DNA from 3 places in the Nonomuraea sp. NPDC049152 genome. Region 2 is predicted to be linked to each of the others. Evidence: riboswitches for the same ligand, from Rfam matches in the RefSeq annotation. Region 2 holds a riboswitch; each other region holds the start of a gene.
What was found. A riboswitch is a leader RNA that binds a small molecule or an ion and turns the genes downstream of it on or off. The one in region 2 is predicted to bind thiamine pyrophosphate.
Positions count from the first base shown of each region.

Region 1: linked by a shared signal. The riboswitch ahead of thiC (phosphomethylpyrimidine synthase ThiC) and the one ahead of AB0B45_RS01425 (FAD-dependent oxidoreductase) in region 2 are both predicted to bind thiamine pyrophosphate.
Region 3: linked by a shared signal. The riboswitch ahead of AB0B45_RS43995 (cytosine permease) and the one ahead of AB0B45_RS01425 (FAD-dependent oxidoreductase) in region 2 are both predicted to bind thiamine pyrophosphate.

Region 1 is NZ_JBEZDO010000004.1:195,260-201,969, reverse strand. It holds gene AB0B45_RS09790 (mannose-1-phosphate guanyltransferase) at 1-1,942, opposite strand, end outside; gene AB0B45_RS09785 (CDP-alcohol phosphatidyltransferase family protein) at 1,947-2,576, opposite strand; TPP riboswitch at 2,719-2,829, shown strand; gene thiC (phosphomethylpyrimidine synthase ThiC) at 2,821-4,503, shown strand; gene AB0B45_RS09775 (response regulator transcription factor) at 4,661-5,326, opposite strand; gene AB0B45_RS09770 (histidine kinase) at 5,323-6,486, opposite strand; gene AB0B45_RS09765 (DUF4386 domain-containing protein) at 6,599-6,710, shown strand, end outside.
Region 2 is NZ_JBEZDO010000001.1:298,134-304,843, forward strand. It holds gene AB0B45_RS01405 (polyprenyl synthetase family protein) at 1-188, shown strand, start outside; gene thiE (thiamine phosphate synthase) at 197-826, opposite strand; gene AB0B45_RS01415 (Rv2175c family DNA-binding protein) at 804-1,178, opposite strand; gene AB0B45_RS01420 (FAD-dependent oxidoreductase) at 1,209-2,378, opposite strand; TPP riboswitch at 2,436-2,551, shown strand; gene AB0B45_RS01425 (FAD-dependent oxidoreductase) at 2,540-3,685, shown strand; gene thiS (sulfur carrier protein ThiS) at 3,685-3,885, shown strand; gene AB0B45_RS01435 (thiazole synthase) at 3,878-4,633, shown strand; gene pknB (Stk1 family PASTA domain-containing Ser/Thr kinase) at 4,846-6,710, shown strand, end outside.
Region 3 is NZ_JBEZDO010000038.1:68,016-74,725, reverse strand. It holds gene AB0B45_RS44005 (PAS domain S-box protein) at 1-659, opposite strand, end outside; gene AB0B45_RS44000 (methylated-DNA--[protein]-cysteine S-methyltransferase) at 722-1,264, shown strand; gene AB0B45_RS43995 (cytosine permease) at 1,261-2,604, opposite strand; TPP riboswitch at 2,594-2,704, opposite strand; gene AB0B45_RS43990 (hypothetical protein) at 3,005-3,646, opposite strand; gene AB0B45_RS43985 (rhodanese-like domain-containing protein) at 3,968-4,297, shown strand; gene AB0B45_RS43980 (DNA-formamidopyrimidine glycosylase family protein) at 4,305-5,183, opposite strand; gene AB0B45_RS43975 (TenA family protein) at 5,244-5,849, opposite strand; gene AB0B45_RS43970 (DM13 domain-containing protein) at 5,860-6,450, opposite strand; gene AB0B45_RS43965 (GPP34 family phosphoprotein) at 6,517-6,710, shown strand, end outside.

The sequences.
Region 1 (6,710 bases), on a different contig from region 2:
CGACCAGGTCGAGCACCACCAGCAGCGCCCGCTCCTCGCTGATGAGCTGGCCCATCTCGTCGACCAGGGCGATGCGCTCGCCGACAGGGTCGAAGCGGACGCCGAAGGAGGCGCGGGAGGAGCCGACGAGCTCCGAGAGGCGCTGCAGGTCGCGGCGGCGCTCGGCGAGCGTCTCGGTGGGCGAGGCGGAGTCGAGCCTGGCGTTGACGGTCAGCACCTCGACGCCGAGCCGGCCGAGCAGGGTGGGCAGGACCACCGAGGCGGTGCCGCCCGCGCAGTCGACGACCACCTTCATGTCGTTGACGCCCGTCATGTCGACGCAGCGCAGCAGCTCCTGCGCGTAGTCCTCGACGGCCCTGGCGGGGAAGCTCAGCTCGGCGATCTCTCCGGGGAAGGCCCTGCGGAACTCCTGGCGGGAGAAGACGCGTTCGAGCTTGCGCTGGGCGGCGGGGGTGAGGTCGGCGCCGTGGGAGTCCATGAAGACGATGTCGACGCTCTGCGGGTCGCCGGAGGTGGTGCGCAGCGCGATGCCGCCGCTGGCGGGCCTGCGGGAGGTGTGGAAGCGGGCCACCGGCAGCGGCATGGCCTCCAGGTCGAGCACGTCGATGGCGCCCGCGGTCAGGGCGCTGATCACGGCGCGTTTGAGCGCTCTTGCCGCGCGGGAGGAGTCGCGCGAGGTGATGACCTGGTCGCCCTTCTTCAGGGTGGTGGCGTAGGCGCTGGCCAGCCGTACGCAGAGCTCGGGGGTGATCTCGACGTTGACCAGGCCGCTGACGCCGCGCGGGCCGAACAGGCTGCGCTGGCCGCGCGACTCCCAGATGACGCTGGTGTTGACGACCGCGCCCGCTTCGACGGTCTTGAAGGGGTAGATCTTGACGCCGCTGGAGACGTAGGCCTCCGCCTCGATGACGCACTCGTCGCCGACGACGGCGTTCTCCTCGATGCGGGCGCCGGTCATCACGTCGGTGTTCTTGCCGATGACGCAGCCGCGCAGGTGGGCGCCCGGGCCGATGTAGACGTTGTCGTGGACGACGGCGCGGTGCAGGAAGGCGCCCTCGCGCACGACGGCGTTGCTGCCGAGCACGGTGTACTCGCGCAGCTCGGCCCCCGCCTCGATCTTGACGTAGTCGCCGATGAGCAGCGGGCCCTTCAGGACGGCCTCGGGGTCCACCTCCGCGCCCTCGCCGACCCAGACGCCCGGCGACATCTCGAAGCCGCCGATGTCGAGCTTGACCCGTCCTGACAGCGCGTCGGCCTGGGCCTTGAGGTAGCTCTCGTGGGTGCCGACGTCCTCCCAGTAGCAGTCGGAGACGTAGCCGTAGATGGGCGCGCCGCGTTCGAGCAGGCGGGGGAAGACGTCCGAGGACCAGTCGACGGCCTCTCCCGCGGGGACGTCGTCGAGGACTTCGGGCTCCATGACGTAGATGCCGGTGTTCACCGTGTCGGAGAAGACCTGGCCCCAGGTGGGCTTCTCGAGGAAGCGCTGCACCCTGCCCTGATCGTCGACGATGATGATCCCGAACTCGAGCGGGTTGGGGACGCGCGTCAGACCGATAGTGACGAGGGCCGAATTCTCACGATGAAATCGGATCATGTCCGATAAATCGATATCGGTCAGGGCGTCGCCGGAAATGACGAGGAAGCGGTCGTCGCGGAGTTTGTCGGCGGCGTTCTTGACGCTGCCCGCCGTACCGAGGGGAAGATCTTCGGTGGCGTAGTGCAGGCGCATGCCCAGTTCGTCGCCGTCACCGAAGTAGCTGCGCACCAGCGCGGCCAGGAACTGGACCGTGACGACGGTTTCGGTCAGGCCGTGTTTCCGCAGCAACCGGAGCACGTGTTCCATGATCGGGCGGTTGACAACGGGGAGCAGGGGTTTGGGCTGGTTCGCGGTCATCGGCCGCAGCCGTGTACCCTCCCCGCCTGCCATGACGACCGCCTTCACCCGATCACTCCTTCGTCGCAGTTTGCCCGGGTTCGCGCAGCTCCCCCTTGGCAGTGGTGACGAGCTGACGCACCTGTACCACATACAACACGCCCGCCCACCAGTACAGACCTGTTCCCCAAATGGCGAACGCCCATCCGATAATCCTCGCAATATCGGCATACCAGGAGCCGGTGTGCGAGGCCAGGAAGAGCAGCGGGAAGGCGTACATCAGATTGGCCATGGCTGCTTTGCCAAGGAAATGCACGGGCAGTGCCTTGTAACCGTATTTGCGGAGCACGGGAAAGAAACATCCGACGAAGATTTCCCGCGCCAGGATGATCGCGACCAGCCACCAGGGGATCACGTCCCTGAGCACCAGACCGACGAGGGTGGCGAAGACGTAGAGCTTGTCGGCGGCCGGGTCGATGAGGCGGCCCAGCCTGCTGGTCTGGTTCCACGCGCGGGCGATCTTGCCGTCGAGCCAGTCGGTGAACCCCGCGACCATGAGCAGCCCGATCGCCCAGCCGTCCGCCTTGGGTCCGAGAACCAGCCAAAGGAACACGGGCACGCCGAGGAGACGCAGGAAGCTCAGCAGGTTAGGAACCGTCCAGATCCGGTCCTCCGCTGACGAACGGGCGGAAGTTTCACTCACGCTTGCGACCCTACTGCGTCGCCAACCAGCGCACGCTTCGGCGTAAGACCCTGTTGAGCCCGGCCCAGTCCGGCCCTGGCATTTCGGGCACCCGAAGCAATCGGGGGGTTGCGCGGCACCCCGGTGATCGGGTTACGGTTGCGCCGACCAACGCGGGAGCCCGGTGTGACCGGGCTGAGAGGACGGCTACAGCCGCCGACCGCCAGAACCTGCTCCGGGTAATGCCGGCGAAGGGAGTTGCGCGATGAGTGGCGCGCGTTTTTCCAAGATCTACCAGGGCGAGCTCAGGGTTCCCATGCGCCGGATCGACCTGAGCGACGGAAGGGCCTTCACCGTCTACGACACCTCAGGCCCCTACACCGACCCGAGCGTGGAGACCGACGTCGCCCGCGGCCTGCCTCCCGTCCGGGAGGAGTGGATCCTCGGTCGCGGCGACGTCGCCAGGTACGGCGGCCGCCACGTCCAGCCCCTCGACGACGGCTACCGCGACCAGCGCGCGTGGAAGCGCGCGGGCACGAGCCTGTTCGCCGGTGCGCGCCGCGACCCCCTCAGGGCGGCGGGCGCGCCCGTCACCCAGCTCGCCTACGCCCGCAGGGGCGTGGTGACCAGGGAGATGGAGTTCGTCGCCGTCAGGGAGGGCGTGGACCCCGAGTTCGTCCGCGCGGAGGTGGCCGCGGGCAGGGCGATCATTCCCGCCAACGTCAACCACCCCGAGAGCGAGCCGATGATCATCGGCAGGAACTTCCTCGTCAAGATCAACGCCAATATCGGCAACTCCGCCATCACCTCCTCCGTCGAGGAGGAGGTGGAGAAGATGACCTGGGCCATCCGCTGGGGAGCCGACACGGTCATGGACCTGTCGACGGGCCGCGACATCCACACCACCCGCGAGTGGATCATCCGCAACTCCCCCGTCCCCATCGGCACCGTCCCCCTCTACCAGGCGCTGGAGAAGGTCGACGGGGTCGCCGCGCACCTGTCGTGGGAGGTCTACCGCGACACGCTCATCGAGCAGTGCGAGCAGGGCGTCGACTACGTCACCGTCCACGCCGGCGTGCGGCTGGCGTACGTGCCGCTCACCGTCGGCCGCAAGACGGGCATCGTCTCGCGCGGCGGCTCGATCATGGCCGCGTGGTGCCTGACGCACCACCGCGAGAGCTTCCTGTACGAGAACTTCGAGGAGATGTGCGAGATCCTCGCCTCCTACGACGTCGCCTTCTCCCTGGGCGACGGGCTGCGGCCCGGTTCGATCGCCGACGCCAACGACGAGGCGCAGTTCGCCGAGCTGCGCACGCTGGGCGAGCTCACCAGGCTCGCCCACGCGCACGACGTCCAGGTCATGATCGAGGGGCCCGGCCACGTGCCGATGCACAAGATCAAGGAGAACGTGGACCTGCAGCGCGAGCTCTGCGACGACGCCCCGTTCTACACCCTCGGCCCCCTGGTCACCGACATCGCGCCCGGCTACGACCACATCACCTCAGGGATCGGCGCGGCCATGATCGGCTGGTACGGCACGGCGATGCTCTGCTACGTCACCCCGAAGGAGCACCTCGGCCTGCCGAACAAGGACGACGTCAAGACCGGCGTCATCACCTACAAGATCGCCGCGCACGCCGCCGACCTGGCCAAGGGGCACCCGGGGGCGCAGGCGTGGGACGACGCGCTGTCGGACGCGCGCTTCGAGTTCCGCTGGGAGGACCAGTTCGACCTCTCGCTCGACCCCGACACCGCTCGGGCCTTCCACGACGAGACGCTGCCCGCGACTCCGGCCAAGACGGCGCACTTCTGCTCGATGTGCGGGCCGAAGTTCTGCTCGATGCGGATCTCCCATGACCTGCGGGCGCAGGAGGGGATGCGGGAGAAGTCGGAGGAGTTCGTGCGCAGCGGCGGCGAGGTCTACCTGCCGCTCCCCGAGCGACGCTGAGGCCTCCCCGGCTGTGATGCGCCCGCGCCGCCTGCCACAGGGGCCGGGCGGCGCGGGCCGGCGTCGTCCGGTTGCCAGGTGATGAGACCCTCGACACTGTCGATGGTTCGTGCCTGGAGATCCGGCGGGTACGGCCCGGCCCGTGCGGTGACCCCGCTCAGCCGGTCAGCTCGGCGTCGTGGGCGAGCAGGGCGATCTGGGTCCGGTTGTTGAGGTCGAGCTTGGTCAGCATGCTTGACACGTGCGCCTTCACGGTCGCCACGCTCAGGAACAGTTCTCCGCCGATCTCTGCGTTGGACTTGCCCTGCCCGAGCGCGACCGCGACCGCCCGCTCCCGCTCGCTCAGCCGGCTCAGCATGCTCCGGGCGTACTGCCGGCGGCCGTCCGCGCCGGTGCCGCCGACGTGCGTGAGGACCTGGCGGAGCACCGCCGGCGACAGGAACGGCTCGCCCGCCGCCACGCTGGTGACGGCGCGCAGGATCTCGGCCGGTGGCGTGTCCTTCAGCAGGAAGCCGCCGGCGCCGGCGCGGAGCGCGCGCAGCACGTACTCGTCGACGTGGAACGCGGTCAGCAAGATGATTTCGGGCGGGTCCGGGCGCCGGCGCAGCAGCTCGGTCGCGCCCAGGCCGTCGAGCCCGGGCATCCGGATGTCCATCAGCACCACGTCCGGGGCGTGCGCGTCGGCCGCCGCCAACACTTCCGCACCGTCGGCCGCCTCCCCGACGACGGTCAGCGCCGGCGGGTCGTCGAGGATGATCCGGAGGCCGGCCCGGACCAGCGGATCGTCGTCAACGAGCAGGATCCGCACGCCGTGGGCCGTCATGCCGGCCACGGCAGCCAGGCCCGCAACCGGAACCCGTTCGCGGTACGCCCGTGCTCCAGCCAGCCACCCGCGATCGCCGCCCGCTCGGCCAGCCCCACCAGCCCGGTACCGCTGCCCGGGATCGCGGTCACGGCGGCGCCGACCGGCGCCGGGTTGCGCACCTCGACGGTGATGCCCCCGCCGGCCGTGCCATGCACGGTCACCGTGACCGGCTGTCCGGGCGCGTGCTTGCGGGCGTTCGTGAGCCCTTCCTGCACGATCCGGTACGCGCCGCGTCCGGTCGCCGCCGGTACTGCCGAAGGATCGGCCACTGTGCAGTCGAGCGTCACCTGCTCGCCGGCGCGTCGGGACTCCTCGACCAGTCCGGGGAGCTCGCGCAGCCCGGGCTGGGGGCGCTCCGGTGGCCGGTCGGGCCGGTCGACGCGGAGCACGCCGATCACGTCCCGGAGGTCTTCCAGCACCTGGTGCGCGCTCTCCCTGATGACGCCTGCCGCACGGGCGATCGTCTCCGGGGACGCGGTCGGGCGCAGCTCCAGCGCCCCGGCGTGCAGGCTGAGCAGCGAGATCCGGTGGGCGAGCACGTCGTGCATCTCCCGGGCAATCCGGGTCCGCTCGAGGTGGCGGGCCTGCGCGACCCGCAGCTCCTGCTCGGCCTCCGCCCGCTCGGCCCGGTCCCGGAGCGAGGCCACGAGCTGGCGGCGGGCCCGGACGTACATGCCCCACGCCAAAGCGGCGGTCACGCAGACGATCCCGAGCGACACCTGCGACACGTCGGTCACGGCCGAGTCCGGCCGGACCAGCTGGGACAGCGGCGAGACCAGCGCGTACCCGGCGACGACCGGCGCCACGACGGCGAACCGCCGGTGCGCGGCGACGTTGAACAGCGCGATGAACGACACCAGCGACGCGCTCAGGGCGTACACGCTGAAAATGCCCACGACGACGGCGAAGCCGACCGGCCGGCGTCGGCGCAACGGAATGCCAAGGCAGCTCAATCCGCCGAGAGCGGCATCGACCGTCAGCGTCACCTGGTCAAGGTGCCGCTCGACCCCGTCGACCACTGCCACGGCCGTTAACCCGGCGGCGAGCAGGAACAGCAGGATGTCGACGAGCCAGCCAGGCACCAGGGCGCGCTTGGCCGGGACGACCGCGATAGTCACGCCCGACACAATAGGGCGGCGCGGGCACGGCCGGCATCCGCCCAAAGTCGGTTCCACGGTGCCGACCTCGGACCGAAGCGCCACACCGGCCGCCGGGTCCAGTCTTCTGGCCATGCATTCGAACCCTCGGGCTGCCGCCCGATTCATCGGCGTGCTGTTCCTGACCGCACTGATCGCCAACGGGATCGGCAGCGAGCTCGCCGAATCCACCACCGACCGCACGG
Region 2 (6,710 bases):
TCGACTCGGAAGGGGTAGCCAAACTGCGCGGCGTCATCGAGGGCAGCGGCGCGCTCGAGGCGTGCGAGGAGATGATCGGCACGTACCTGGAGGAGGCGCTGACCTCGCTCGACGACGCGCCGATCACCGCCGAGGCCCGCTCCGCGCTGGCCGAGCTGGCGGTGGCCGCGACCACGCGCAAGACCTGACAGGCCCGCTACGCCAGCCGCTTGGCGAACTCGGCGGCCGCCGCCCCGGGGTCGTCGGCCTCGGTGATCGCCCTGACGACCACGACGCGGTTCACGCCGTACGACCTGACCTCGTCGAGGTTGTCGAGGTCGATGCCGCCGATGCCGAACCACGGACGGTCACCGAGCGCCGCCGCGTGCCTGAGCAGGCCGGGCCCTGGCGCCGGCCGTCCGGGCTTGGTCGGGGTGGGCCAGATCGGGCCGCAGCAGTAGTAGTCGACGCCCTCCTCGACGGCGGCGGCGGAGGCCTCCTGCGTCGAATGGGTGGACCGGCCGATGAGGATGTCGTCGCCGAGGATCTCTCGCGCGACGGTCACCGGCAGGTCGTCCTGGCCCAGGTGGAGGATGTCGGGGCGGGCGGCGAAGGCGAGGTCCGCCCTGTCGTTGACCGCCATGAGCCTGCCGTGGCGGTCGCACGCGTCGCGGAAGACCTCCAGCAGCGCGAGCTCCTCGCGCGCCTCCAGACCCTTCTCCCTGAGCTGGACGATGTCGACCCCGTTGCTCAGCACCGCGTCGAGGAAGTCGGCCAGGTCGCCGCGCTCCCTCCTGCCATCGGTGCAGAGGTAGAGCCTGGCCTCAGAAACCGAGCGCCTGGGCACGCCGCTTGACCTCGGTATGGCGACCTGCCTTGATCGCGTCGATGGGCGAGCCCGGCAGGGACTCGTCGGGGGTGAACAGCCAGCGCATCGCCTCGACGTCGTCGTAGCCCGCGTCGAGCAGGAGCATGAGCGTGCCCGACAGGCCCTTCACCACTTCTCCGCCGTCGAGGAACACCGCTGGAACCTGAGGACCGCCCGAGCCCCGCCGTACGCCGAGGAGCTTGTGGTCCTTCAGGAGCTGCTTGGTCCGCCCGATCGACAGATCGAGGCGGTCGGCCACTTGGGGGAGCGTCAGCCACTCGCCGACGAGCTGGTCCGTCTCCCGGTCTATCTGCGCAACAGAAAGCGTCACGAATCCACCACTACCACATCGCATTCGTCTTCAAACTACACAGTCACGTATCGCGACCTCGGGATCTTCCAGTCTGATGGGGTCCATGCGCGGCCCTGACTCGATGATCCTCCGGCCCTGGACGAGGTCGCGAGGCCTGTTGACGGTCAGCACCCCCGCCAGCCTGTCCTCGTCGGTCAACCAGCAGACCGACCATTTGGCCGCCGTGGGGTCGCCACGGCGGAGGAGGCGGGCCCCCGCGTGGTGGCCCGCGTACTGCACCATGTGACCGAACTGCTCCGACCAGAAGTACGGGACCGGATCGTACACGGCATCGTCGCCCAGCAGCGTCGCCACGGCGACCTCGGGGGCGTTGAGCGCGGTGTCCCAGTGCTCCACGCGCAGCCTGGTGTGGAAGCGGCGCGACCACCACGCGGCGCAGTCGCCGACGGCGACGACGTTCGGCAGCGAGGTGCGCAGGTGCTCGTCGGTGACGACCCCGTTGTGCAGGTCGATGTCGGAGCCCGCGAGCCACTCGACGGCGGGGCGGACGCCGATGCCCGACACCACCACGTCGGCCTCGACGAAGCCGCCGTCGACCAGCGTCACCCCTCCCTCGTCCACGGACGAGACCATGGTGTCGAGCCGCAGGTCCATGCCCTCGTACCAGGGGATGGTGTCGGCGCCCACCTCGCGGCCGACCACGTGCGAGAGCGGGGTGGGGCCGGCCTCCAGGACGGTGATCTCGCAGCCGGCCTTGCGCGCGGCGGTGGCCACCTCGGCGCCGATCCAGCTCGCCCCGATGATCGTGACCTTGGCGTTCTCGACCAGGCCGGCGCGCAGGGTCAGGGCGTCGTCGAGGGTGCGCAACACGTGCTGGTGCCCCTCGCCGTGCAGCCTGATCGGCTCGGCTCCCGTGGCGATGACCAGGCCGTCGTAGGCGATCTCGCCCTCGGTCGTCTCGACGACGCCGTCGCGCAGCCCCTTGGCCGACACCCCCGGTCTGTGCTCGACCCGCATGGCGTCGAGGTCGGCGTCGACGAAGCTCGAGTCGGCCGCGCCGAGCAGCACGGCCTTCGACAGGGGCGGGCGGTCGTAGGGCCGGTGCCGCTCCTCCCCGATCAGCGTGATCCTGCCGCTGAATCCGCGAGACCTGAGGGCCTCGACGCTGCGTATGCCTGCCAGACCCGCGCCCACAACCACGACATGATTCACGCTCATGACCTTAACCAATCCACCGCTGACGACCAGGGCCCGGGGCTTGAGTAGGCTTGTTCGGAGAAGACGCGCGGGAGTCCGGCCGTACCGGGCTGAGAGGAAGGCTTTGACGGGCCTTCGACCGCAAGACACCTGATCCGGATCATGCCGGCGAAGGGAGCGAGATGGATCTGATCGTGGGCGGCGGCGTGGTCGGCCTGTCCGTCGCCTGGCGTCTGGGCCGCTCGGGCGCGAAGGTCACGGTGATCGACCCTGCCCCCGCCTCCGGCGCCTCTCATGCGGCCGCGGGCATGCTGGCCCCGGTCAGCGAGGTCTCCTACACCGAGGAGCCGCTGCTCAGGCTGGGGTTGGCGGGGCTGAGCCGCTGGCCCGCCTTCGCCGCGGAGCTGGAGGCCGACAGCGGGCTCGCCCTCGACTACCGCACCCAGGGCACCCTGGATCTCGCCTTCGGCGGCGACGACATGGCGGCGCTCGAAGAGCTGGCCGCGTTCATGGACAAGCTCGGGCTGCCGGTGCGGCGGCTGACGGGGCGCGAATGCCGCCGCCTGGAGCCGATGCTGGCGCCGTCGGTCAGGGGCGGCGTGCTGGCCGAGGGCGACGCGTGGGTGGATCCCAGGCGCGTCACCGCGGCCCTGCTGGCCGCGCTGGAGCGGGCGGGCGTCCCGCTGGTGCGGCGGCGCGTGACAGAGCTGGTCCGCGATGGCTCGGCCGTCGTGGGCGTACGGCTGGCCCCGCCCTCCCCCGGCGCCTCGACCGGCCTCCCCGGTCCTTCCGCGGGCTCGCCGGGCGACGTCCTGCTCGGGGAGCGGGTAGTGCTCGCGGCCGGCGCGTGGAGCGGTGAGCTGACCGGCCTGCCCGTGCGCCCCGTCAAGGGCCAGATCATGCGCCTTCGCTCACCGTCCCCGCTGCTCGGCAGGTGCGTGCGCGGCATGGTCCACGGCTCGCCCATCTACCTGGTGCCGCGCGGCGACGGCGAGCTCGTCGTCGGCGCCACCCAGGAAGAGCTGGGCTTCGACACCAGCGTGACGGCCGGCGGCCTGTACGAGCTGCTGCGCGACGCCAGAGAGCTGGTCCCCGGCGTCACCGAGCTGCAGGTGGCCGACATCGTGGCGGGGCTGCGGCCGTGCACCCCCGACAACCTGCCGCTCATCGGCCCGTACGGCCCCGGCCTCGCCCTCGCCACCGGACACCACAGGGCCGGCGTGCTGCTGGCCCCGCTCACCACCGCGCTCCTCCACGGCGAGGAGGGCGAACTGGCCGCCCTGTGCTCGCCTCAGCGGTTCCAGACAGCCGGACAAGGAAGTATCTGATGCACGTGACGATCAACGGGGCTCCGCACGACGTGCCCGACGGCACCACGGTGGCCCAGGCCGTCCAGCGGCTGACCGCGCAGACCACAGGTGTGGCCGTGGCGGTCAACGACGAGGTGGTCACCAGGGGCACGTGGGCGACCACGGCGCTGGCCGACCGCGACAGGATCGAGATCCTCACGGCGGTGCAGGGTGGATGAGCTGATCATCGCTGGAGAGAAGTTCGCCTCCAGACTCATCATGGGCACGGGTGGCGCGCCCTCCCTCGAGGTGCTCGACCAGGCGCTGGTCGCCTCGGGCACCGAGCTGACCACGGTCGCCATGCGACGGCTGGACCCGGGCGCCAGAGGGTCCGTGCTCGACGTGCTGCGCTCGCGCCAGATCAAGGTCCTGCCGAACACCGCGGGATGCTTCACGGCCGGTGAGGCGGTGCTGACGGCGCGGATGGCCCGCGAGGCGCTGGGCACGAACTGGGTGAAGCTGGAGGTCATCAACGACGAGCGGACGCTGCTGCCCGACCCGATCGAGACGTTCGACGCGGCCGAGCGGCTGGTGGCCGACGGGTTCGTGGTCCTGCCGTACATCGGGGACGACCCTGCGCTGGCGCGGCGGCTGGAGCAGGCCGGGTGCGCGGCGGTGATGCCGCTGGGCGCGCCGATCGGCTCGGGGCTCGGCATCCGCAACCCGCACAACATCGAGCTGATCGTGGAGGCGGCGTCGGTGCCGGTGATCCTCGACGCGGGCATCGGCACGGCGAGCGACGCCGCGCTGGCGATGGAGCTGGGGTGCGACGCGGTGCTGCTGGCCACCGCGGTCACCCGGGCGCAGCGGCCCGACCTGATGGCGTCGGCGATGCGGGCCGCGGTGCAGGCGGGACGGCTGGCGCGGCAGGCGGGCCGCATCCCCCGCCGCCGCTACGCCGAGGCCTCCTCCCCCACCACCCCCTGATCCCGTCCCGACCCGAACGACCCCGAACCCGCCCGCACGGCCGACGAGACCCGGCGATGCGGTGAGCGGCCGGGGTCGTGGACCTCCAGGGAAACCCCAGCCCCGTCGCTACCATGACGTCCCGCCAGGCCATCTAAGATCAAGAATCAAACGGGCATCGGTTTGGGATTGTCAGGCCCTGCCGGGGGCGAATCGCCCGTAAACTCGGCCAGGTGGACACGACGATCGCTGACCCCCTGGTAGGGCGACTACTCGACGGGCGCTATCGCATCGAGTCCCGGATCGCCCGGGGCGGGATGGCGACGGTCTACCTGGCGCTCGACATCCGACTCGACCGCACGGTCGCGCTGAAGGTCATGCACCGCTCGCTGGCCGAGGACCCCGCGTTCGTGCGCAGGTTCATCGGCGAGGCCAAGTCGGTGGCCAGCCTCTCTCACCCCAACGTGGTGCACGTCTTCGACCAGGGCACCGACGGCGACGTGGTGTACCTGTCGATGGAGTACGTGCCGGGCAAGACGCTGCGCGACGTGCTGCGGGCGCGGGGCAGGCTGCCCGCCCGCGAGGCGCTGGAGATCATGATCCCCGTGCTGGCCGCGCTCGGCGCCGCCCACCAGCAGGGCATGGTCCACCGTGACATGAAGCCGGAGAACGTCCTGCTCACCGACGACGGCAGGGTCAAGGTCGTCGACTTCGGCCTGGCCAGGGCGATCGAGGCGACGAACCAGACGCGCACGGGCGTGATGATCGGCACGATCGGCTACATGTCGCCCGAGCAGGTGACCACCGGAGGGGCCGACGTCCGCAGCGACGTCTACGCCGCCGGCATCATGCTGTTCGAGCTCGTGACGGGGCGCCAGCCGTACGACGGCGAGACGCCGATGTCGGTCGCCTACCGGCACGTGCACGACACCGTCCCGCCGCCCTCGTCGCTGATCCACGAGGTGCCGCCGCTGATCGACACGCTGGTGGCGCAGGCGACCGCGCGCGATCCCGAAGACCGTCCCGCCGACGCCTCCGCGATGCTGGTGGCGGCCGTCGACGCGCACAGGATGGTGCCGAGGGAGTCGAGCCCGCCGTACACCACGGGCCAGCACTTCACGTCCAACGCCTCGCAGCCGCACCCTCAGCCGAGGGCGGCGGCGGTGCCCAACCCGACGCTGGTGGCGCCCCGCACCGAGGTGCTGACCGCGCCCGCGGGGCAGGGTGGCGAGCCGCCGACGCGCAGGCGCGGGTTCAGGCCCAACTGGTTCCTGGTGACGCTGGCCGCGCTGATGGTGGTCGCGGTCGGCCTGACCGGCTGGTACTTCTCGCAGAGCAAGTACGCGATCGTGCCCGACCTCGTCGGACGGAGCGTCGTGGCGGCCAAGAGCGAGGCCGCCAAGAACGGCTTCGTCGTCAAGGTGGCGCAGGGGCAGTACGACGAGAAGATGGAGGAGGGCAAGGTGCTCAGCACCGACCCCGCCTCCAAGACCGAGGTGGAGATCGGCCAGACGATCACGATCGTGCCCTCGCTCGGCGCCAAGCGGGTGACCGTGCCGAACGTGGAGGGCCTCGACCAGAACGACGCGGCGGTCAAGCTGGCCGAGCAGGGCCTCGAGGTCGGCAAGATCACCAAGGTCGCCAATCCGAAGGTGCAGCGCGGCCTCGTGACGCAGACCAGGCCGAGCATCGGCGACAGGGTCAAGGAGGGCACCCGCGTCAACCTGGTGCTGAGCGCGGGCCTGGTGATGCCCTACGTCATCGGCATGTCCAAGGACGAGGCCGCCCAGTTCCTCACCGAGCAGGGCTTCCAGGTGCAGGTCAACGAGGTCGACGACGACGCCGAGCCGTGCGAGGTCATCTCGCAGAACCCCAGGGCGAAGGCCGAGGTCGACCCCGGCACGATGACCAGCGTCACGGTCTCGCGCTGCGGCGGCGGCTGGATGGACTGGTTCGGCAGGAACAACAGCCAGGCCGATGACCAGGCCGAGTTCAGGATCGTCCCGAACGTGGTGTTCAAGAGCGTGCGGGACGCGACGACGGAGCTGCAGCAGCAGGGTTACCGGGTGAAGGTGCGCAACCTGACGAACGGCGAGCA
Region 3 (6,710 bases), on a different contig from region 2:
AGGTCGTCGAGGCCCGTCGACTCCAGCATCACGGTCTTGCCCGTGCGCATCAGCTTGCCCACCAGGCTGCTGCGCAGGTCGGCGGTGGCGTCCCTGAGCGTCTCCGGCAGCTGGTAGGCGCTCACCAGCCGCAGCCGCTCTTTCTCGATCAGCACGAACCCACCCGCGTCGGCTCCCGTCAGCTCGGTGAGGCTGGCCGCGATCCGGTCGAGTACGGCAGGCAGCTCCAGCTCGGCGTTGATGTCGCCGACCACGTCGGTGAGCCTGCGTACCAGCCTGGCCCTGCGCGCCGCCCTGTCGCGCGCGGCGACGTCGTCCCCGGTCGGATGGTGGACGTGCACGTAGCCGACGACGGCGGTGCCCTGGAGCAGTGCGCTGGTGTCGACCCGCACGTCGAGGAGCGTGCCGTCCTTGCGGAAGCGCTTGGTGCGCAGCGAGACCTGACCGCCCGTCCTGACCCTTTCGAGCACCGCGTTGTGCTCGGCGGTCAGCTCGCCGGGGACGAGCGGCGCACGCCGCCCGACCATCTCCTCGGAACTCCATCCGAACAACCGCTCCGCCGCAGGATTCCAGACCAGCACGGCCTGGTCCCTGTCGAGCACGACGACCGCGTTGGGGGCGCTGGAGAGTACGGCTGCGGTGATCTCCTCGTCACCCACCTTTCCATAGTGCCGGTGGCAGGGTCGCTCCGTGGCCTGATCGGTCCGATACGCTGCGGGTTATGTCGGCTGGCGAGCTCGATGCCCTGGTGAGGATCACCTCACCCACCTACCGCGCCGAGCGACCGCCGGATGTCGCCATCGGTACCTACGAGGGCGCGGTGGGCACGCTGGTGCTCGCGGTGACGGGCAGGGGCGTCGTCGCCTGCAGCTTCGACGACGAGCATGCGGTCTTCGAGCGGATCTCGCGGGCCGTCGGCGGGCTCGTGGGTCCCGACCCGCGCCGCCTCGACCCGGTGCGGCGCGAGCTCGACGCCTACTTCTCCAGGCGCCTGCGCGCCTTCACCACCCCCGTCGACCTGCAGCTGGCCACGCCGTTCGCGCGCACGCTGCTGCAGATGACGATGGCCGTGCCGTACGGCACCAGCACCACCACCGGCGACCTGGCGGCCCGCATCGGACGGCCACAGGCGCTCCGCGCGATCGGCAACGCGCTCAACGGCAACCCGGTGTGCGTGATCGTGCCCTGCCACCGGGTCGCCGATCGCGACGGCTACCCCGGCGGGCCCACCGCGCTCGAACGTCTGCTGCGGGTCGAGGGCTAGCGCCGCCGCCTTACCAGGCCGATGATCAGGGTGACCAGGCCCGCGACCAGGAACGCGCCCACGGCCGCGCTCATCCACGGCTGGCGGGTGAAGCCGAGCGCCGCGCGGATGCCGTCCCAGATCGCCGCCCACCACGAGATCGTGGACGGCGCGGCCAGCAGCCACCACGCGCAGAACCCGAGCGCCCACGGGATGGTCATGAGCCAGCGGGAAGGGGCGTTCTCGCTGGTGTTCCAGGTCTTGGCGCTGCCGAGCGCGAAGTAGTCGACCACGAGCACGCCGAGCATCGGCACGAAGACGGCGCCGATGATGCTGAGGAAGGCGCTGTAGGAGTTGACGTCGACGAGGAGCGCCACGCCGATGGTCAGCACCCCGATCGCCACCGAGAAGAGCCGCCGGTCGACGCGCGGCATGAGGTTCTGCAGCGACATGGCCACGGAGTAGACGTTCGCGAACGACTGGTCGGTCTCTCGCAGCACCAGGACGCCGAAGAACAGCGCGCCCAGCGGGGCGGCGACGAACGGGCCGAAGACCGTGGTCGGGTCGTTGAGCACGGCGTCCTGCCCGGCGATCGCGACCGCGTAGACGCCGATGGCCAGGCACGCGACCTGCGCGATCGTGTAGCCGCTCACCACGCCGGTGAAGGCGGCCGAGCTGCTGCGCGAGTGCCTGGCGAAGTCGGCGGCCAGCGGCACCCAGGAGACCGACAGCGCGATCACGAAGTCGACGGCGGGAGCGAAGGCGTCCCAGCTGCCGCCGGTCTGCGTGGGGGCGCTCTGCAGGAGCGTCACAGCGAACCAGACGGTCGAGATGATCACGCCGACCGTGACGACCCGCCTGATCAGCCTGATCGCGCCGAGCGGGTAGATCGTCAGCCCGGTGGTGATCGCACCCGCGATGACCACCCAGACGGCGTACGGCACGGCGTCACCGAAGATCGCCTGGGCTCCCATGGAGATGACCCACAGCTCGAACGCGCCCCATCCGAGCATCTGGATGATGTTAAGCACGGTCGGCACGTAGGACAGCTTGGCCCCGAACAGGCCCCTGAGCAGCACCATCGCCGGCTTCCCCGTCTGGACGCCGGGGATGGCGGCCAGACCGACCATGGCCGTGCCGATGAGACTGCCGACGACGGTCGCGGTGACCGCGGCCGTCATGGTCAGCGGGTTGTCGTCGAGCAGCGGGTTGATGAGGAAGAGGGCGAAGGAGAAGCCGAGGAGGCTGACCCCGAGGTTGGCCCAGAAGGCGCCCTGGTCGAGGACGCCCAGCGTTCTGGGCGGGGCCTCGTCGAGTGTCAGCGGTACTTCGGCATGTTTCGGGTCGACGACATGCGTCATCACACGCTCCCTACGCCGGCATTACCCGGACAGGTTCATGCGGTCGGCAACGGCAGTTGCCCTCTCAGCCCGGTTGCCCCGAGCTCCCGCGGTTTGGACTTGTGAGTGCGGCCGGGATCTGCCCAGCTCGCGCCCCAATGATGCACCATTTGTCCGCGTTCAACCACCCCTGCGGCTCTCCGCTCCCGGCTTCCGCGACACCTGGCGCGTGGGCGCCGCCGGTCAGCGCACCCGCCTCGCTCGCCTGCCCGCCATACCGGGTTTGGCTCGCTCGGAGGATTCGGAGGACTCGCAGTACTTCCGTCATAGTCCGCCACGGCTGACGCCCTGTCGAGGTCGTCCGGGTTCGCGCGGGGGTGAACGGCACCGCGGCCCCCTGAGGACAGTGGCACACACTGGCTTAGTCGCAAACTCCTTGGAGGGTACAGACCTTCTCTGCCATCTTGCGCGCGGAAACAGGCAAGTCGTCCGGGCCGTCCAGCACCGATTCATCAGAGGAGGTGTAGACGAACAGGGCGCTCCCGCGGCGGGCGGCCACCGCGCCGACCTTCATGTCGTACGAGACTGCCAGGTCGCGCTCTCCCGCCACCCAGATGGCCTCGTCGCCGATGCCCTCAAGTACCCTCCCGGTGGGGTTCACGCTCTTGACACACTCCCGCAGCCTCGCCATGACCTCGCTCGCAGCCTCCTTGCTCCGATAGAGGGCGAGCTGTTCGCTGCCGTACTCGGGGGCCGAAGTGGTGTAGACGATCGTTCGCATGTCGGTACGCCCTTCCGCGTCCCTCTCGGTGCCGCAGGCGCCGACCTCGAGCGGGCCGGACAGTTTGTCGTTGAGTTTCACCCAGCTCTCCTCGGGCTCGTCCGGTGAGGTGGTAGGCGTCTTCCTGGCATATGGCTCACCCAGGAGGAAACCCTGGGGGATTTCGCTCGCCACCCTGGTCTCGCTCGTCGCGGTTCCCGTTGCGGTGAGCCCCGTACTGCAGCCTTGCGCGCTCGCCAGCAGGGCCAGCGCCGCACCCACCAAGATCCTCCGTCTGAACATTCCCCCATGATCGCAACTCCTTCCCCTGGGTGCCGGATAACGTGCGCGAGTCACGCAGCGATCGTCTGCACAGACAGGCAGGTCAGCGAGTTCCGCGACCGGCCGGTCAAGGGCGGGGCGGAACAGCGGATCCTGGACACGGTGCTGAAATGAGCCATTCATGCGGTCGGCGACGCGTGGGGGTCACCCTCTCAGCCCGGCCATGCCCGAGCTCCCGCGGTTTCTAGTTTGCGCCGAAATATGACACCTCGGCCCTTTTTGGCAACCACCCCCTCCCACCTCGGCGTCTTCTGGAGGATGTGGTGCGGCGGGTCCGCGAGAATGGTAGGCATGACCGTTCCCGAAATCGATGTGACCGAAATGCCCGCCGGCGCCTTCCTGCTCGACGTCCGTGAGAACGACGAGTGGGCGGCGGGCCACGCCCCCGACGCCACCCACATCCCGCTCGGCGAGCTCCAGGCCCGCGTCGACGAGCTTCCGTCCGGCCCCGTCTACGTCGTGTGCAGGGTCGGCGGCCGTTCCGCGCACGCCGCCGCGTGGCTGAACCACGTCGGCCGCGACGCGGTCAACATCGGCGGCGGCATGCAGTCGTGGGAGATGGCGGGCAAGCCGCTGGTCAGCGAGACCGGCCGGCCCCCGTTCGTCGCCTGACGAGCACCTACTTGAGCAGCTTCGACATCCGGCGGTCGGCCAGGATCTTGCCCTCGGTCTGACACGTCGGGCAGTACTGCAGCGAGGAGTCCGCGAAGGACACCTCGCGGATCGTGTCGCCGCACACGTCGCACGTCTGCCCCGCCCTGTTGTGGACGCGCAGCCCCGACTTCTTCTCCGCCTTGAGGTCCTTGGCGGCCAGCCCGTGGGCCCGCTCCATCGCGTCCCGCAACGTGGTGACGATCGCCTCGTGCAGGTCGGCGATCTGCGCGTCGGTCAGCGTCGCGGCGATCTTGAAGGGCGACATCTTCGCCGCGTGCAGCACCTCGTCGGAGTAGGCGTTGCCGATGCCCGCGATGATCTTCTGGTCTCTCAGCAGGCCCTTGATCTGGGTACGGTTGCCGCCCACGATCTGCTTCAACGCCTGCACGGTGAACTCGGGCACGAGCGGATCGGGCCCGAGCGAGGCGATGCCAGGCACCTCCATCGGGTCCTTGACCACGTAGACGGCCAGGCGTTTCTGCGTGCCCGCCTCGGTCAGCTCGAAGCCGGGCGCCGCGCCCTCGTCGTCGGGCGCCAGCCGTACCCGAACGGCGAGCGGGCCCTTGCCCGGACGGACGGGCTTGGCGCCCGACAGGTCGTCGCGCCAGCGCAGCCACCCCGCCCTCGACAGGTGGGTGACCAGGTGGAGACCGTCGCAGTCGAGGTCGAGGAACTTGCCGTGCCTCGCCACGCCGGTCACCGTCAGCCCGCCGAGCGCGGTGACGGGCGGATCGAAGGTCTTGAGCGCCTGGAAGGCGACCACGTCGACGGCCAGGACCGTGCGGCCGACCGCCTGCTCGCGCAGGAACTCGGCGAGCGACTCCACTTCGGGAAGTTCCGGCATGCGTCCAGATTAAGGCGCGCCCGCCCCCGGCGGCCAACCAAACAGTTGATCAAGTGGCGGTCAGGGGACGTCCCAGAAGGCCAGTTCGTGGCGCATGCCTTCGGTGAACAGCGCCTTCGCCCGGGACAGGTCAGGGGCCGTCTCGTCGATCATCTCGGCGATCCGCGTGGTCAGAGCCGCGAAACCGGGATCGGCGTAGGTGTCGACCCAGGCGCGGTAGCGGCGCTCCTCCGGCTTGTTCTCGGCGAGGATCCGGCCGAGCGTGGAGTACCCCCACATGCACGGGTAGAGCGCGGCGAGCCCTTCGGCGTAGTCGGCGGCCGACTCCAGCAGGAACGCCGTGTACGCGGCGCAGGCGGGCCCTTTCACCGCGCCGTCCAGGTCGGCGCCGAACTCGGCCGACAGCGACCTGTGCAGCGAAAGCTCGTCATGGTAGGTCGTGTGCGCCAGGTCGACCAGGTCTCCGAGGTGCGCGGCGGGCGCCTGCCAGGCCAGCCTGGCGAACACGCGCACGTAGTCGTGCAGGAACAGCCAGTCCTGTTCGAGCCACGACCTGAAGACCTTCTCCTCGAGGTCGCCTCTGCCGATGCCCACGACCGTGGGATGCGCGAGCTGCGCGTCGAGCAGGGGCCGGCCGATGGCGTGCAGTTCCGCGGAAATCGACATATGGGGCAAGTTACCGGTTTCCGGCAGTGAGAGCGGCGGCGCCGAACGACACGCTGAACCGCTTGCACCAGATCGACACGCTGGTGAGGCGGCCGAGGTCGGCTGCGGCCGGAATGGCGTAGTTGGCGTTGCCCTTGTTGCCCTTGAGATGGCCGAGCTCCAGGTACTCGCCGTCGTCGAAGTTGCGCCACGAGTCGGTGACGGGCTGGTCGCTCAGCCACACGCGCAGGTCGGGGCCGTCGGAGGTGGCCAGGCCCTCGATGCGCAGGACCCGCCTGCCGTCAGGGAGCCTGAGCACCTTGGCGACGCCCGAGGTCTTGTGCTCATGAGTCACGAAGTCTCCGGACAGGAGCACGGTCGCCGCGGGAGCCACGCGGGCCCGCGGCACGCTCGGGCTCGGCTCCCCCTGGGACGGGCCGCCCTCGGACGGCCGGCTGGCCGCCGGCGGGTTCGCCTCCCCCGACGGCGCGGTGGCCGCCACGGGGAAGGGCTCGTTCACCTCGACGGTGGTGAAGAGCCGCCACGGCTGGAACAGGTACATCGCGACCCCGAAGACCACCGCCGCGGCGATCCAGGTCAGCGGATGGCGCAAGAGCTTCATGTGTCCACCTGACCACGCGACGCTCCCCTCAACGCTTACGGACCCCTTACGACATAGGGTCGAGGCATGACCGTCACCATCGCCGAAGAGGTCCTGCTTCTCGCCTACCGCGAGGAAGATGGCAAGCCGCTGATCGGCACCACCGAGCTGGGCGCCGCGCTGGGCGGTGCCGTACTCGCCGAGCTGGCCGTCGAGGGCAGGATCGAGCTGTCGCAGAAGAAGGTCGTCGTGAAGGACGCCACCAGAGGCGGCGACGCCGA